DNA from 4 places in the Cupriavidus metallidurans CH34 genome. Region 1 is predicted to be linked to each of the others. Evidence: predicted binding sites of a transcription regulator. Region 1 holds the regulator's gene; each other region holds the start of a gene.

Region 1 (4,129 bases):
TGCGGGCTTCTTCGCGCTGCACTTCCTTCATCATCGGCGAAGGAGCAGTCTCGGCCTTCTTGGTCTGAACGATCAGGTGACGCAGCACAGCGTCGTTGAACTTGAACGCGTGTTCGAGTTCAGCCAGCGTGTCCTTGCCGCATTCGATGTTCAGGCAAACGTAGTGAGCCTTGGCCAGCTTCTGGATCATGTAGGCCATTTGACGACGGCCCCAGTCTTCCACGCGGTGAATCTGGCCGTTTTGCGACGTGACGAGCTGCTTGTAACGCTCGATCATCGCCGGCACTTGTTCGCTCTGGTCCGGATGGACGATAAATACGATTTCGTAATGACGCATTGACGCTCCTTTTGGGATGAGCCACCCGGGCGTCACGTCCGGTGCGGCAAGGTTGAGTAGCCCGCGAGTATAGCCCGGAAAGGGGCCTTCCCGCAAGGATTCGGCACCCGGCCTGTCTCAGTACCGCTCGAAGAGCGCCTGAAGCCGGGCCGCATCGCGCCCCAGCGAAGGGTCGCCGGCCAACGCCAGCAGCAGCAGCACGCGCGCTTTGTAGGGATTGAGGTCGCCCGCCGAGACAAATACGCCACCTGCCGGTCGCGGCGGTGCGGGGATTGCCACATGACCAGCACCGGTACGCGAGCTTCGAGCCACCGCAACGCCACATGCCGCAGCATCGACCAGCGCGGCCGTCAGCGTTTCGTGCACGGAACCGTTGCCGGCCGCGGCCACGACAAACCCGAGCACGCCGGCGGCCACCATCGCATCGATACCCACCCTCCCCGGCTGCGCGTAGCTGGCGACGATCTCCACCAACGGCCATGCAGCGGGCACCGGCAAGCGCGGCGCCTGATCAGGACCCGGGGTGCGCGAGAAATGGACATAGGTGTCCTGCACAAAACCCAGCGGACCGGCAACTGGCGAATGGAAAGCATCGACAGCCGACGTATGCGCCTTGACGACATCACGCGCGGCATGAATCTGCTGATTCAGCACCACGAGCGCACCTTTGCCAACTGCCACCGGGCTTGCCGCCACGCGCACCGCATCGAGCAGGTTCAGCGGCCCGTCAGCGGAAAGCGACGTCGATGGGCGCATGGCCGCCGTCATCACGACAGGCAACGGGCAAGCCTGTGTCAGATGCAGGAACATCGCCGTCTCTTCCAGCGTGTCAGTGCCATGTGTGATCACGATCCCGGCGACATCGTCCTGCGCGGACCAATACCCGATTCGCGCGGCAAGCATCCGCCAGAGATCGAACATCATGTCCTTGCTGTCCACCTGCGCCACCTGCTCCGCCTCGACTCGCGCCACATCGGCCAGCGCGGGCACTGCCTGTACAAGTTGCGATACGGGCACTGTCGCAGCCTGATAGTGCGCGCTACTGGCAGGATTTGCGGACGAACCGGCGATGGTGCCACCAGTCGCGAGCACAACGATACGAGGCAGGAGTACGGACATGGACGGGGTTGACGGAGCTTGTAGGCGGGCCGATTGTAACTGCGCGAACGCCTGGCCGAACCCGTGACAAACCCGTGGGCCTCACCCCACAGAACTACTCGTGTTGAGCCGGCTGCGCAAAATGTGCTTGCACTTCACCCGATACTGTATAAAATCACAGCATACTGTTTAAACATACAGTGCTTCGGCACAAGACCTGCGACCCATGGCGACCCTGACACCCCGGCAGCAGCAGATTTTCGACCTGATCCGCGACACGATCCGCAACACGGGCTTTCCGCCCACTCGTGCCGAGATCGCCGCCGAATTCGGCTTCTCCTCCCCCAATTCGGCCGAGGAACACCTGCGGGCTCTGGCGCGCAAGGGTGTGATCGAGTTGACACCGGGAGCGTCGCGAGGCATTCGCCTGAAGGTGACGCGCAGCGACTCTGAACGACCCGATCAGTTTTCGTTACCGATGCCGGGCGTGCTGCAATTGACATTGCCATTAGTCGGTCGCGTCGCAGCTGGCAGCCCGATCCTGGCTGCCGAGCATATCGACCGGCAGTATCAAGTCGATGCCTCTGTCTTTGACGAGCGCCCCGACTATCTACTCCGCGTTCGCGGCCTGAGCATGCGCGACGCGGGCATTCTGGATGGCGACCTGCTTGCCGTGAAGAAAGCCAGCGAAGCCGCGAACGGCAAGGTTGTCGTCGCCCGCCTGGGCGATGACGTCACCGTCAAACGCTTGAAGAAACGCGGCGACACGATCGAGTTGATCGCCGAAAACCCTGACTTCCAGAACATCGTCCTGCATGCAGGACGTGACGAGTTCTCCCTGGAGGGTATCGCAGTTGGCCTGATCAGATCTTCAGGCTTCTGACTCTCCGGACCCAGGCAGCTGGCCACCTGCCCCGGTCACCCGCTTTTGCTTTGCCAACGCCGCCCCGTCCTTTACGGACGACGGGTGCGGACTTCTGCTGAACGCAAATTACGAGGTGTTGCCATGCTGCAATCCGAATCCGTCGCATCCCGCCGTCCGGTCAAGCCGGTCCCCTTCCGCCAGATCAAGGGCGTTCGCGTCTACCAGGGCACCCATCGCCGCACCATGGTCGGCAATATGGCCGCCATCTGCCGAATGCTCGAGCTTGCGGAACCGTCCTCGAAAACTCTTGACTGAGGCAGCCCGTTCTCTGCTGTCACCATGCACTGCAGCGTATTGCATGTACCGGCGATGATGGACCCGGGACCCGACGCTAATCGGGACCCGACCATCATCAATCTGACTCGACATCAATCGGCCAGCGGCGCACCGAACCAATCGGAGGCGAGGTCTGCCTCAAAGGCAGCCAGCCAGGTCGCAGCCCCACCGGCGCCTCCTTTGTATTTCTGTAACTGGCCGCCGACCACGCGTTCGACAGTCACCATATCCGCAGCGCTCTCCCCCGGATTGAGCACGTTCGCAACCGCGAATTCGAAATCGTCTGGGACGAATCCGTGCCTGGCGCAAATGGACTCCAAAGCCTCCCGCACATCGGGAGAGAGTTCGTGAAATCTGAGCGTCATGCTCTCCTCCGTAGCATCTGCAATTCCTGATCTTTACAGATTACTTGCCCGATTTCGCGACGTCGCGCATTTTCCTGGCCATTCGTAGTTCTTTGGGCCAATGAAAATTTCTCGCTCTCCGGCTAGGGTAACAACCGAGAACGTCGATCGTGGCGGAAAGCGCCAACCCGGCATGGTTTTGCCCCATTCGATCCGACGATGACGAAAGGTTGAAGCCTTTCGTCCCTCCCACACCCCTATACCGCTCAGCACCTTCAGGAGATGCACGATGGCCAAGCACGATACGTCAAGGCTCGCCAGCCTGTCGCCTTTCGAACTCAAGGACGAACTCATCAAGTTGGCAGGAAGCGTATCGAATCGCCTGATGCTAAATGCCGGCCGAGGTAATCCGAATTTTCTGGCAACCATCCCGCGACATGGCTTCTGGCAGCTCGGCCAGTTCGCCATGATCGAATCGGAAAGGTCATTTTCGTATTTGCCAGAAGGTGTCGGCGGTTTTCCGCGACGCGCAGGTATCGAGGAGCGGTTCGACCTTTATGCCCGCGTGCACAAGGACGTTCCTGGCGTCAAATTCCTGACCGGCGCCGTATCGTATGTGCGCGACCAGCTTGGTCTGGATGGCGGTGATTTCCTGTACGAAATGTGCGAAGGGATCCTGGCCTGTAACTATCCTGTTCCCGACCGGATGCTCCGACTGAGCGAGAAGATCGTCAAGCAGTACATCCGCAAGGAAATGATTGGCGCGCATCCGTTCCTGGGCGATTTCGACCTGTACGCAGTAGAAGGCGGAACCGCCGCGATGACGTACCTCTTCAATTCGCTGAAGGTCAATCATCTGCTCAATCCCGGTGACACGATCGCACTGGGAATGCCGATCTTCACGCCGTATATCGAAATTCCGGAACTGGCCGAATACCACCTGACAGAAGTTTCGATCGATGCCGATCCCGCAGGTGGATGGCAGTACCCGAAGAAGGAACTCGACAAGCTGCGAGATCCCAAGGTTAAGGCGTTTTTCCTGGTGAACCCCAGCAATCCGCCTTCCGTAAAAATGAGCGATGAAAGCCTGAAATACATCGCCAGCATCGTTGAAGAACGCCCAGATCTGATTCTCCTGACGGACGATGT
Region 2 (4,129 bases), 1.3 Mb from region 1:
GGCGCGTGCTCCTGGAACATCCACTTGATCGCCTTGAGCGGAACGCCGGGTGCTGCCCACGGCGACGCATAGCCCGGAGAGATCTGGCCGGCGTTGGCAAAGCTGGTGCCAAGAGCGGGGCCGCCTTCGCGGTCTACCACGATCACTTCGTGACCGGCGCGGGCCAGATACCACGCACTGGTGACGCCAATAACGCCACTGCCAAGAATTAGAACGCGCATGTTGGGGGCTCTCTACTGCGGAATGGATGTGTGGGAGAATTCGCTTCTATACTATTGACTTCAAGGCAGTCATAGTTACCGAATTTCTCTGCAAAACAGGAAAAAATCATGAGAACGAGTCGTCAGCCGGTACGTGCGCTGGATCGGCTGGACCGGAAGATTCTGGGGGTCCTGCAGGCCGATGGCCGGATTTCGATGAAGGAGCTGGCGGAGGCCGTCGGGCTGACCATCACGCCGTGCATCGAGCGCGTGAAGCGGCTCGAACGCGACGGGGTCATCATGGGGTACTACGCGCGGCTGAACCCGACGCTGCTCGGCAGCGCGCTGCTGGTCTTCGTAGAGATCTCTCTTGGGAATAAGTCGGGCAACATGTTCGAGCAGTTCCGGCGCGAGGTGCTGCGGATCCCCGAGGTGCTCGAGTGCCACCTGGTATCGGGCGATTTCGATTACCTGATCAAGGCGCGCATCCGCGAGATCGGCGAGTATCGCCGGCTGCTCGGCGACATCCTGCTGCAACTGCCGGGCGCGGCGCAGTCGAAAAGCTACGTGGTAATGGAAGAGATCAAGGAGACGCTGGCGATCGCGGTGGACGAGAAGGAGCGCAGCCAACCAGGCTGACGGCTCCTGGCCTGCTGGCTCAGAAAAGGCTGCCCTGCGGCGAATCCTCGGGCGGCACGCGGAACAGATCGGTGCGCAGCGGGTGGCGCTCTTGATTGAGCCCAAGCCTCCGGCATGCGATCTCGAAACGCTTGCGGACCAGCTCGGCAAAAATGCCCGTCCCGCGCATCCGGCTCGTGAATGTCGCGTCGTTGTGCTTCCCGTTGCGCATGTTCTCGATGATGCTCAGCACATGCTGCTTGCGGCCGGGGAAATGCTCCTCCAGCCATTCGATGAAGATGCCGTGAACCTCTAGCGGCAGGCGCAGCATGACGAAGCCGGCCGACGTTGCCCCAACTTCGCTGCAGGCCTTCAGCACGTTTTCCAGGTCGTAGTCGGTCAGCGCCGGTATCACCGGGGCAAAGAGCACCCCGGCCGGCACGCCGGCTTCGGCCAGCAACCGGATGCCTTCGATCCGTTTGGCTGGTGTGCTGGCGCGCGGCTCCATCTTTCTGGCGATATCGGCATCGAGCGTCGTGACGGACATGAATACGCGCGCCAGCCCATTCCGGGCCATACGGGCAAGGATGTCGATATCTCGCGACACCAGAAACGATTTGGTCGTGATGGCCACCGGGTGCTGGAAGCGTTCCAGCACCTCCAGAATGCCGCGCGTGAGCTGGAATTTCCGCTCGATCGGCTGGTACGGATCGGTGTTGGTGCCGAGCGCGATGACGCTCGGCTTGTAGTGTTTCTTGCGGAGTTCCTGCTCGAGCAGCGTAGCGGCATTTGGCTTGGCGAACAGCTTTGTCTCGAAGTCGAGACCAGGCGACAGGCCCAGGTAGGCATGATTCGGTCGCGCAAAACAGTACGAGCATCCGTGCTCGCAACCCCGGTACATGTTGATCGACTGGTCGAACGGAACATCGGGCGACTGGTTGCGCGAGATGATCGTCCTTGCCGGCTCGATCGCGATCGTCGTCCGTGGCGCGGGAGACTCGCCGTGCAAGGCCTCCAGATCGGCAAGCATGGCCGCATCCGCCTCTCGGGACAGGCTGTCGAAACGCGATTCCGTGTTCGACAGCGCGCCTCTTCCCTTGCGGAAGCCATCGGGTAGTGACGTCATGGGGGCTCTTGACTCGTACAATCTCCAATACTGTATAAATATACAGTATTGCTGGCGAGATACCAGTGCCCTGATCAGCGCCCTGATGGAATGCGCGCCCTGGGGATTGAACCTCCGGTGGGCTTCAGATCTGGTCAGACGGTACGTGTGGCCAAGGGAGGCGCGTCGTCGCGATCCCAGTAGGGCGGGGAGCCGAACCAGTTGGCAAAGAAGTCGACAAAGGCGTGTGTCTTGGCGGGAACCAGATGCCGGCTCGGATAGACCGCCCAGATCGAGACGACCGGCAATACCGGGTATTCATCGAGCACGGTGACCAACTCGCCGCGGCGCAGGTATGGCGCCACATCCCAGGTCGACTTCAGCGCGATGCCCACGCCCGCGACGATCGCGTCGCGAATCACCTCGCCGTTATCGGCGCGTAGCGTGCCCCGCACGCTCACCGCGCTTTCGCCGACCGGGGTATCAAAACGCCAGGTCGATTGATCGCCAAGGACCAGGCAGTTGTGATTGCGCAGGTCTTCCGGGTGCCGTGGGGAGCCGTGCCGCGCGAGGTATTCCGGCGATGCGCAGATCACACGATGACTGGGCGCGAGTGGCCTGGCGACCAGCGAGGAATCGGGGAGCGCGCCCATGCGGAGCGCGACATCAATGCCACTATCGACGAGGCCGACGATCTGGTCGCTCAGGCGCAGATCCAGTGTGATGCCGGGGTAGGTGGCCAGGAAGGCGGGGATCGCCGGCGAGACATGCTGGCGTCCGAACGAGGCAGGCGCCGTGACACGCAACGGACCGTGCGGCACCTCCGCGCCTCGGCCCACGGATTGCGCGGCCACTTCCGATGCGGCCAGCAATGGCTCGGCGTGGGTCAGGAACCGCTCACCATCTCCGGTGAGCGAAAGGCGGCGCGTTGTGCGATGTAGCAGGCGGGTGCCTAGCCGATCCTCCAGTCGCTGGAGCCGGGCGCTGGCGGTCGATGTCGACAGTCCCAGATCGCGTGCGGCAGCCGACAGATTGCCGAGCGCCGCCGCGCGCACGAAGACCGCGATATCGGTCAGGTCGAAAGGCATCGTCGGCGCGTAAAGTGGGGCCAGGCCTTCGGCTATTCCTGCGAGAGCGCCTTGGCTGCCTCGACTTGCGATTCGAAGAACGTCTGGAAGCTGATGGCAAGTCCTGCCATCAGCAGGCCGGTGCCGATCATCAGCGAAAAAATGATCAGGATGACCACGGGCCAGCCCGAGCGCGTGGGCTGGCCATGAGGGTTGTATTGCGCATCCCACTTGTCGTCGGGGCGCAGCCCGAACACGATGGCCGTCAGGAAGGCGCTGATAAGGGACGCGCCGCCGGCCACCGCGAAGACCCAGTTCAGTGCGGTATTGCCGGTGCCGAGGGTCAGCGAGGCGATGCCGAGCACGCCGGCTACGGTGCAAAGCAGGTGGACCCAGCCGAACTTGTCGCCCAGTCCTTTCAGATAGAAACGATGCGCCCCAAGGCTGCCGAGCAGGAAGGCCAGCGCAACGGTGGCCAGTTTCGATTTGCCGCGTGTGTTGCGGGCTTCAGTGGCAATGGCGGAGGCTTGGCTGGCTGCTGGCATCGGTATGGGGACGAAGACGGTATGGGCGTCATGGCGGGCAGTGGTCGCACATTGTACGCCGGGCCCGGACCGATACCCCGGCGGTCAGAACGGCCAGACGGAGGTCAGGGCGCCGGATACCAGCACGGAGATATGTGTTTCGCTGTACAACACGAGCGTCAGCAGCAGCATGAACAGCACTGACAATGACAAATGGCCCGCGTGCCGGGCCAGGTCCGAAAAAAGCGGGGACATGATGAACCTCGACAAGGATGTCTTGTGGAGGCTGCGCCCGACCTTGGTGTCGATCAGTGGGTACCGGGCAGAGGCAGGTCAGGTCGGTTGCCGTCTGCGCAACGACGGCACGCTGTGCGACTCCGGACAGCGCCGGGCGGCAGCCTGTGCGGCGTTAATCAGCACGCACAAATGTAGAGACAAAGGGGAGCGCGTGGAAGTTCCGGCTACGTGACAAGCCCTCGGCGTGCCTAGCGTCCGCCGTCGCGCCCGCGCGCCTGCCATCCCGGGCCAACATTGCCGGGGTGTGCTTCGGAATTTCGGAGCGTGGCTTCGCCGGGGCTGTTGCGATCGCCGCCACCGGGCTGGCGTGCGCGTTGT
Region 3 (4,129 bases), on a different replicon from region 1:
ATCGTGCCGAAGGTGCGTTTGCCCCAGTAATTTCCGCGCTGACCCTGCCACACCGGAAACCCGCTCGATGACATTTTTGTCATCTTGGGGGTTTTTGTTGGACATCGACGACCTCGTCTTCTAACCTCTTGTGTACGTCGTACACAAATAGCGGCGCAACTCACAAGGAGGCGTTTGCATGAAGATCGAAGCGACCAACGAACACCGCTGGCTACAAAAGCTCGTCGGCAGGTGGGTAGGCGAGGGCGAGGCCCAGATGGGCCCCGAGGCACCGCCTGAAAAATGGAAGATCCCCGAGCAGGTCAGCCAGGTGGGCGACGTCTGGGTGCAGGCGCGTGCGGAGGGCGAGTTTCCGGGATGTGGGTCGGCGGTCACGATCATGACGCTCGGCTACGACCCCGTTCGCAAGCATTTTGTCGGCACGTTCATCGGTTCGATGATGACCCACATGTGGGTCTACGAAGGCGATCTCGAGGCCGATGGCCGTACGCTCACGCTGCGTGCCGATGGCCCGGCGTTCGGCCCGGATGGCAATGTGATCGAGGGAAAAACGGCGAAGTACCGCGACGTTGTGGCCATGGTTGACGACGATCACCGCACGCTGACGTCGTTCATGCAGGCCGACAACGGCGAGTGGATGCAGATCGTGCAGGCTCGCTATCGTCGCGAGAAGTAGGGCGCCGTTCGCGGTTTGACTGGCGTTATATACGTGGTTATATTGCGATGCGACGCCCGCCATTCCGCGGGCGTGCTGCCGCATTGTTGCCACGATGAACCGCTCACTGCTGTTGCTGGATGCCTTTGCCGCCCAACCCGGCGATCCCGTTACACGGGCGTTGGCCGGGGTACTGGAGTCCGCCTGCGCGGGGCGCCTGCCGCGCTTCGCGCAATGGCTCGGCCTGCCGCCGGACGCGTTCCGGCACATGCTGGATCACTGCTTTCCCGGGGCCGCGCAGGCGGGGTGGGCGCCCGATGTTCCGCCACAGGCGCCGGACAGCCTGCCGTGCGAATTCGCCGATCTGGTGGAGATGCTCGAGGACGGCTGCACGCCGGGCGCGGCAGGGACGCTGGTGCCGCTGGTGCATTGGGCCGCGCACGCGCTGGCCTGCGGCTGCTTCGGCCATACGCACTTGTGGCAGGACATGGGCCTGTCCGGGCGCGACGATGTGTCCGCGTTGCTGCGGCAGGTCTTCTGGCCGGTCTTCGCGGCCAATACCACGGACATGAAATGGAAGAAGTTCTTCTATCACCGCGTCTGCGAGCGGCTCGATATTCATCCTTGCCCTGAGCCCTCGTGCGAGGGCTGCGACCATTACGCGGCCTGTCACGGCGCCGAATCAGCCATCGAATCAGCCATCGAATCGGTCATCGAATCGGTCATCGTGAGACAGCCCCGCTCCTGATTCCCGATGGAAGTCTCCCCAGCCTCCCCGGTGCAGGCGGGCGAGCGTATGAGCGTGGTTATGCGCGATCGACGCGATCGAGTTCGTTGCTGCTCCACCAGGCCTCCAGCAGCGGCTGGAAGCGGTCGTCGGGCGCGCGCGGCACGCGCGTGCTCTTGCGGGCGGGCGGGAGCTGCCGGCCCGTGAGCTGGTAGAAGATGGCGCCGGGCAACGTGCCGGGACCGTAGGGCACGTGATCGACCACGTTCATCTGGCGCGCGGCCTTTAGCGCGCGCGTGGTTTCCTCGGGGGTAAGACCACACGCGTCGGCCATCACGTCACGGCGCAGCGGACCTTGACGCTTGAGACCATCGATCAGCAGATGCACGCAATCGCGCGTATTCCGTTGTTTCATGTCGCGCATTTTGCGTACCTGCCCCGGACTGCACAATCGTGCATGACATTTGTTTGCATTCGTGCCGGGAATCCGTGGCAGTTCGCTGACAAGCGCACATTCCAGGCGGTGAACGCGCCACATTCGTGCTGCAGGCTTGCATCGGTCTCGATACTGTATAAACATACAGTATTCGTAAAAATACGAGGGCAGCGCCAGTCGATTGCGCCTCTTCATCCACATCATGACCGTGTCATCGCATGTCACGCCGCCGACAGTCGTGGCGGGCCATGCGGCTTCCTCCTCCTCCGCGCCCCGTGCATCGGTGAGCGAACTCGAGCACCGCTACCCCGGGCTGTGGCGCGCGGGTCAGCTCGGCCGCGCCGGACGCTTGCCCGTGTGCCCGACCGGGTACGATGCCCTGACGGCCGAACTGCCGGGCGGCGGCTGGCCTGTTGGCGCCGTGACCGAGTTGCTGCTGGCCCAGGGTGGCGCGGGCGAATTGCGTCTGCTGATGCCGGCGTTGCGTGCGCTGGCCGCGGCGGGGCGCTGCATCGGTTTTGTCGATCCCCCGTACCTGCCCAATGCGGCAGGGCTGGCGGCAGGACTGGCCGACGGTGGCCTGCCCGCGCGTCAGCTTTACTGGGTACGTCCACAGGCTGGTGCGAGCGTGGCATCGCGCCGCGCCGACATGGCGTGGGCGGCCGAGCAGATGTTGCGCAGCCAGGCGTTCGGCGCGGTGCTGGTCTGGCTCCCGGCGGCGCGGCCAGAGGCGCTGCGGCGTCTGCAGGTGCTGGCGCAGGCCGGCGATACCGTGGTGTGGGTGCTGCGGCCGATCCGCGTGCTGCACGAATCGTCGCCGGCCATGCTGCGGCTGGCGTTATCGCCGTTGCCCGGCAATCTGCTATCCATCGTTTTTCACAAGCGGCGCGGCCCGGCACGCGACACGCCGCTGCTGTTGCCGCTGGAAGGCATGCTTCATGTGCCGCGGCGCGCGGGTGTACCCGCGGTGCCCACGCCGGTCGCTCTGGTCGTTCCAGCAACTCCGGCAGGAGCCGATCATCATGTTCCCGATATCTCCGACATCCGCGGCAGCGCCAGCCATCCCGGCGTACTGGATCGCGGTGCACCTGCCGCGCCTGCCGCTGGACGCGCTGCAGCCGAGCTGGCCTGAGCCGGTCGATGCCGGTATGCCCGCCGCTACGTCTGCCCATGCGTCCGCCAGTACGTCCGTCGATCCCCGGCCCGCACCCCATACCGGAACGCTGCATCAGGCGCTGCCGGTGGCGGTGATCGAGCACGAGCGCGTGGTGCTGGCCAATGGCCCGGCCGTGGCGCTGGGCGTGCGCTATGGAATGCGGCGCGGCGGCGTGCAGGCGCTGTCGGCCGATGTGGTGCAGCTCGATCGCGATCTGGCGGCGGAGTCCGCATTGATGACCTCGGCCGCTTTGGCGTTGCTGCATTTCACGCCGGCCGTGGCGATCGACGCCGAACCCGAAGCGGCCACGGTGATGCTCGATGTCACGGCCAGCCTGCGGCTGTTCGGCGGCCATCGCGCGTTGTGCCGGGCGATTCGCGCGCGTGTGCGGCAACTGGGCACGTTTGCGCAGATCGGTAGCGGTACCACGGCACAGGGCGCCGCGTGGCTGGCGCGTCAGCCGTTACGCAAGACGTCGCGCGGCATTGTCCGGCCCGCGCGCCGCGCGGTGCGTGCCGCCCGCATGACGCGCCTGCTCGACCGCCTGCCCGTGGAATGCCTGCACACGCTGGCCGATCCCGAATGGCTCGAAGGCATTGGTTGCCGCACGCTGGGGCAGGTGCGCCGGTTGCCGCGCGCGGGGCTGTCACGCCGTATTGGCACGGAATTGCTGGCGCGGCTCGACCAGGCCTATGGCCAGATTTCGTCCGGGTTTGCCTGGTTCGAGGCGCCACCGGCGTTTGCGCAGCGCATGGAACTGCCAGGCCGCGTGGAGTCGGCCGAGGGCGTGCTGGCCGGGGCGCAGCGGCTGTTGCTGGCGCTCTCGGGCTGGCTGGCCGTGCAGCAGGCCGGCGTGACGCGCTGCGTGCTGATGCTGGAGCACGAACGCTACCGGCTGGGCGAGGACACTGACAGCACGCCGGTGCCGCTCCGGCTGGCGCAGCCAAGCCGTGATCCCGTGCATCTGTCGAAGCTGCTGCGCGAGAAGCTCGACAAGATCCGCTTTCATGCGCCGGTGGGCGGGTTGGCGTTGCGCGTGGAGGCGATGGAAATTTGCGTGCCGCAAAGCGACTCGCTGTTTCCGGAACCGGGTGCCGAACCGGCGGAACTGGGCCGGCTGCTCGATACGCTGGTGGCGCGGCTAGGGCGCGACAA
Region 4 (4,129 bases), 1.7 Mb from region 1:
ACAGCGAGCGGGGCGCAGGGTGCGCCGAGGTTTCCTCGAGGTGTGGCAGGGCGTCGGCCAGCGCCTGGTCTTCGGCCGCGGCATCGGCCAGCGTGGGCCGGGTGGGGTCCGTCGCGCGTGCGGGGCCCGCGGCGGAACGGCGTCGCCACGGCAGTCGCAGCAGGCTCATGCGCGATCAGCCCCCGTGGTGTCAGCCATGCGCGGCCACGGCCGGCTGGTATTTCTCGAGGCAGTAGCCCAGCCCGCGCACCGTGGCGATGCGGATGCCGCCAACCTCGATCTTTTTGCGCAGGCGGTGTACATACACCTCGATTGCGTTATTGCTGACTTCCTCGCCCCATTCGCACAGGTGATCGACGAGCTGCTCCTTCGATACGAGCCGCCCGCTGCGCGTGAGCAGGATTTCGAGCAGACCGACCTCTCGCGCGGAGAGATCCAGCATCTGTTCATTGAGATAGGCGATGCGGCCGACCTGATCGAACGCGAGCGGCCCGTGGCGCATCAGCGTGGCGCCACCGCCCGCGCCACGGCGCACCAGCGCGCGCACCCGGGCCTCGAGTTCGGACAGCGCGAACGGCTTGGCCATGTAGTCGTCGGCGCCGAGGTCCAGCCCCTTCACGCGTTCGTCGACGCTGTCGGCTGCAGTCAGAATCAGCACGGGCACCATGGCGCTGCGCGCGCGCAGCCGCTTGAGTACCTCGAGCCCCGACATGCGGGGCAGGCCGAGATCGAGGATCAGCAGGTCGAACGACTGTGTGGACAGGGCCGAATCGGCTTCCACGCCATTCGCAACGTGATCGACGGCATAGCCGGACTGGCGCAGCGAGCGCGTCAGCCCGTCTGCCAGCACATCGTCATCTTCGGCGATAAGAATCCGCATGATTGTCTCCACCTCGTGGCCGGCCACAGCCGGCCGCCGGCCGCGGTGCCGGTGGGGCTTGCCAAGCATACTGTTTTTTTATACAGTACCCGACATTCCGGGCGAGCTACCATGAAAGGTGATCGCACCATGCCGGGTTGGGCGTCGTGGCCTGGAGAATCCATCCCGGAAAAGGGCTTTGGGTTCAGGGCGTCGCGCCGTATGCGGCCTATTTATACACCATTGACTGAAGGACGACCATGGACGACAAGAAGGCCGGCGCCGGCGTGAGCGCTGAGAAGCAGAAGGCGCTTGCCGCCGCGCTCTCCCAGATTGAGAAGCAGTTTGGCAAGGGCTCGATCATGCGCCTGGGCGATGGCGAAATCGAACAGGACATCCAGGTAGTGTCCACCGGCTCGCTGGGGCTGGACATCGCGCTGGGCGTGGGTGGCCTGCCGCGCGGCCGCGTGGTCGAGATCTACGGTCCGGAATCGTCCGGCAAGACCACGCTGACGCTGCAGGTGGTGGCCGAAATGCAGAAGCTGGGCGGCACCTGCGCGTTCATCGACGCCGAGCACGCCCTGGATGTCCAATATGCTGGCAAGCTCGGCGTGGACGTCGGCAATCTGCTGATCTCCCAGCCCGATACCGGCGAGCAGGCCCTGGAAATCACCGACGCGCTGGTGCGCTCGGGTTCGATCGACCTGATCGTGATCGACTCGGTGGCCGCTCTGGTGCCAAAGGCAGAAATCGAGGGCGAAATGGGCGATTCGCTGCCCGGCCTGCAGGCCCGCCTGATGAGCCAGGCGCTGCGCAAGCTGACCGGCACGATCAAGCGCACGAACTGCCTGGTGATCTTCATCAACCAGATCCGTATGAAGATCGGTGTGATGTTTGGTTCTCCCGAAACCACCACCGGCGGTAACGCGCTGAAGTTCTACGCCTCGGTGCGCCTGGACATCCGCCGTATCGGCTCGATCAAGAAGGGCGACGAAGTCGTCGGCAACGAGACCAAGGTCAAGGTGGTCAAGAACAAGGTGTCACCTCCGTTCCGCGAGGCGTTCTTCGACATCCTCTATGGCCAGGGCATCTCGCGCCAGGGTGAAATCATCGACCTGGGCGTGGACGCCAAGATCGTTGAGAAGGCCGGCGCCTGGTACAGCTACAACGGCGAGAAGATCGGCCAGGGCAAGGACAACGCACGCGAGTATCTGCGCGAGAACCCGGACATCGCCGACGAGATCGAGAACAAGGTGCGTCTGGCGCTGGGCGTGGCGCCGCTGAACACCGTGGCGGGCGCGCCAGCAGAGGTCGAAGGCTGAGCCTGACGTCGCTGCTTGACGAAAGCCGTCGCATACTTGTGCGGCGGCTTTTTTGTTTTCACCCCGGTTTCCCGTATCGCGCAGCGCCGACTGCCGGCTTCCTCGTTATCAGCCGAATGCCCCGTCCCCCCCTCTCACTGAAAGCCCGTGCCGTCGGCTACCTTTCCCGTCGGGAGCACAGCCGGGCCGAACTCGCGCGCAAGCTGGCGCCTCATGCCGAGTCGGCCGAGGAGGTGGAGGCTCTGCTCGATGTGCTCGAACGCGACAACTGGCTGTCCAATGAGCGGTTCGTCGATAGCCTTGTTCACCGCCGGGCCAGTCGTTACGGCGCGGCGCGTGTACTGCAGGAAGCCAAGACGCACCAACTCGGCAATGATCAGCTACGCGATCTGCAGGACCGCCTGCGCGATTCCGAGCTGGATCGCGCACGCGAAGTTTGGCGCAAGCGTTTCGGTGTTCCGCCGGACTCGCCGGAGGCCCGCGCCAAGCAAATCCGGTTCATGATGGCGCGCGGATTTTCCCGATCGGTGGTGGGCAAGATCATCCGCGGGGCCGAGGACGAAGGCATGGACGACTTGGGGGAATGACGAGGTATGCGGGCAGCCGCATACCTGTGTACGCATGAGGGGTATTCGTGAGAAGTCGGCGTAGTCGTCGTACCACTGATGCATCGCAGCGAGGGGTCACGCGGACACCGGCCAGGCGTTGCGCAGGTTGGGTTTGCCGGGATCGTCGCTGCAACAATTGCGTGCGGACAGTTCGTTGCGCAGGATGTATCCGGTCAAAGCAGCGCGGCATGTTAAACTCCACGAGTTCAGCGGCCCAAATGGCCGTCCATGGTGGTCTTACCCATGGACCAAGCCGTTTGCCGTGATGAATTGCCCCCGATCCGCCACTTTCAGTCTGCCGCGTCAGCCCCTGGTGTCATGCCGCTTTCCCCGCCAGCCAACCGAGTCCTGCGTCACCGTCGTGCCATCACGGCCGAGGCCTATTTGCGGGACGATGGCCTATGGGACATCGAAGCGCGCCTGACCGACACCAAGCCCCGCGACATCGAACTGGCGGGCGGCCGGATTCGCCCTGAAGGCCAGCCGCTGCACGATCTGTGGCTGCGCGTCACGATTGATCTGCGCATGAACGTCGTCGATGCGGAGGCATGCTCTGACTGGGTGCCTTATCCGACGCATTGCGATCTCATCGGTCCCGCCTACCGCAAGCTGATCGGTCTGAACCTGTCAAAGGGGTTCCGCAAGGCAGTTCGTGAGCGTCTGGGCAGCGTTGCCGGTTGCACCCATCTGACCGAACTGGCCGGCGTGCTGCCGACTGCGGCCATTCAAGCCTTCGCGGGCGATGTGTTCAATATCCGCGATGGCGTGCAAGACATCGATCCCGAACCCCCCATGCAGCTCCATGGATGCCACGCGCTCCATTTCGAGGGCGAGGTGGTTCGTCAGTTTTACCCGCGCTGGTATGGTCACCAGCCGAAACCGAAAGCCGGCGCTGCGGCGTCGTCCCCCCAGACCGCGTCACGCGCCGATGCCCCCGCATCAGGTGGCGAAGACACCCTGGCCCACCGGCCCAACGGTACGTCGGGCTGACTGTCACGGTCGGCCCCAGGAAAAGGCGAGAGCCCTTCGTCTCCTATCATTTTTCCCATCCCTTTACGCCTACCCGAAAGGAAACACGCATGAATATCCATGAGTATCAAGGCAAGGAAATCCTGCGCAAATACAATGTGCCGGTTCCGCGCGGCATCCCTGCTTTCTCGGTTGAAGAAGCCCTGAAGGCGGCTGAACAGCTCGGCGGCCCGGTGTGGGTCGTCAAGGCGCAGATCCACGCAGGCGGCCGCGGCAAGGGCGGCGGCGTGAAGGTGGCCAAGAGCATCGACGAGGTGAAGACCTACGCCACCAACATTCTCGGCATGACGCTGGTGACGCACCAGACCGGC

Evidence for each region. Region 1 encodes LexA, which represses DNA repair genes until DNA is damaged. Its sites were predicted from a motif close to ACTGTATNNNNATACAGT; they were not measured.
Region 2: RMET_RS03730 (PA0069 family radical SAM protein) is a predicted target of LexA. The motif match lies at 1,974-1,991, and genes of this name have one in related genera.
Region 3: imuA (translesion DNA synthesis-associated protein ImuA) is a predicted target of LexA. The motif match lies at 1,950-1,967, and genes of this name have one in related genera.
Region 4: recA (recombinase RecA) is a predicted target of LexA. The motif match lies at 950-967, and genes of this name have one in related genera.

Annotation. Positions count from the first base shown of each region.
Region 1 is NC_007973.1:2,153,597-2,157,725, forward strand. Features, by position in the region: gene rpsF (30S ribosomal protein S6) at 1-337, opposite strand, end outside; gene RMET_RS09925 (asparaginase) at 455-1,456, opposite strand; gene lexA (transcriptional repressor LexA) at 1,662-2,318, shown strand; gene RMET_RS33945 (hypothetical protein) at 2,442-2,615, shown strand; gene RMET_RS09935 (hypothetical protein) at 2,729-3,001, opposite strand; gene RMET_RS09940 (bifunctional aspartate transaminase/aspartate 4-decarboxylase) at 3,270-4,129, shown strand, end outside.
Region 2 is NC_007973.1:819,622-823,750, forward strand. Features, by position in the region: gene RMET_RS03720 (D-amino acid dehydrogenase) at 1-221, opposite strand, end outside; gene RMET_RS03725 (winged helix-turn-helix transcriptional regulator) at 330-839, shown strand; gene RMET_RS03730 (PA0069 family radical SAM protein) at 859-1,944, opposite strand; gene RMET_RS03735 (LysR family transcriptional regulator) at 2,079-3,011, opposite strand; gene RMET_RS03740 (NINE protein) at 3,044-3,535, opposite strand; gene RMET_RS33925 (hypothetical protein) at 3,620-3,769, opposite strand; gene RMET_RS03745 (hypothetical protein) at 4,000-4,129, opposite strand, start outside.
Region 3 is NC_007974.2:697,141-701,269, forward strand. Features, by position in the region: gene RMET_RS21320 (DUF2880 domain-containing protein) at 1-30, shown strand, start outside; gene RMET_RS21325 (DUF1579 domain-containing protein) at 179-676, shown strand; gene RMET_RS21330 (nitrogen fixation protein NifQ) at 771-1,403, shown strand; gene RMET_RS21335 (helix-turn-helix domain-containing protein) at 1,462-1,797, opposite strand; gene imuA (translesion DNA synthesis-associated protein ImuA) at 2,021-2,950, shown strand; gene RMET_RS21345 (Y-family DNA polymerase) at 2,841-4,129, shown strand, end outside.
Region 4 is NC_007973.1:494,513-498,641, forward strand. Features, by position in the region: gene RMET_RS02350 (sensor histidine kinase) at 1-169, opposite strand, end outside; gene RMET_RS02355 (response regulator) at 191-880, opposite strand; gene recA (recombinase RecA) at 1,120-2,181, shown strand; gene recX (recombination regulator RecX) at 2,298-2,768, shown strand; gene RMET_RS02370 (DUF2889 domain-containing protein) at 3,108-3,779, shown strand; gene sucC (ADP-forming succinate--CoA ligase subunit beta) at 3,869-4,129, shown strand, end outside.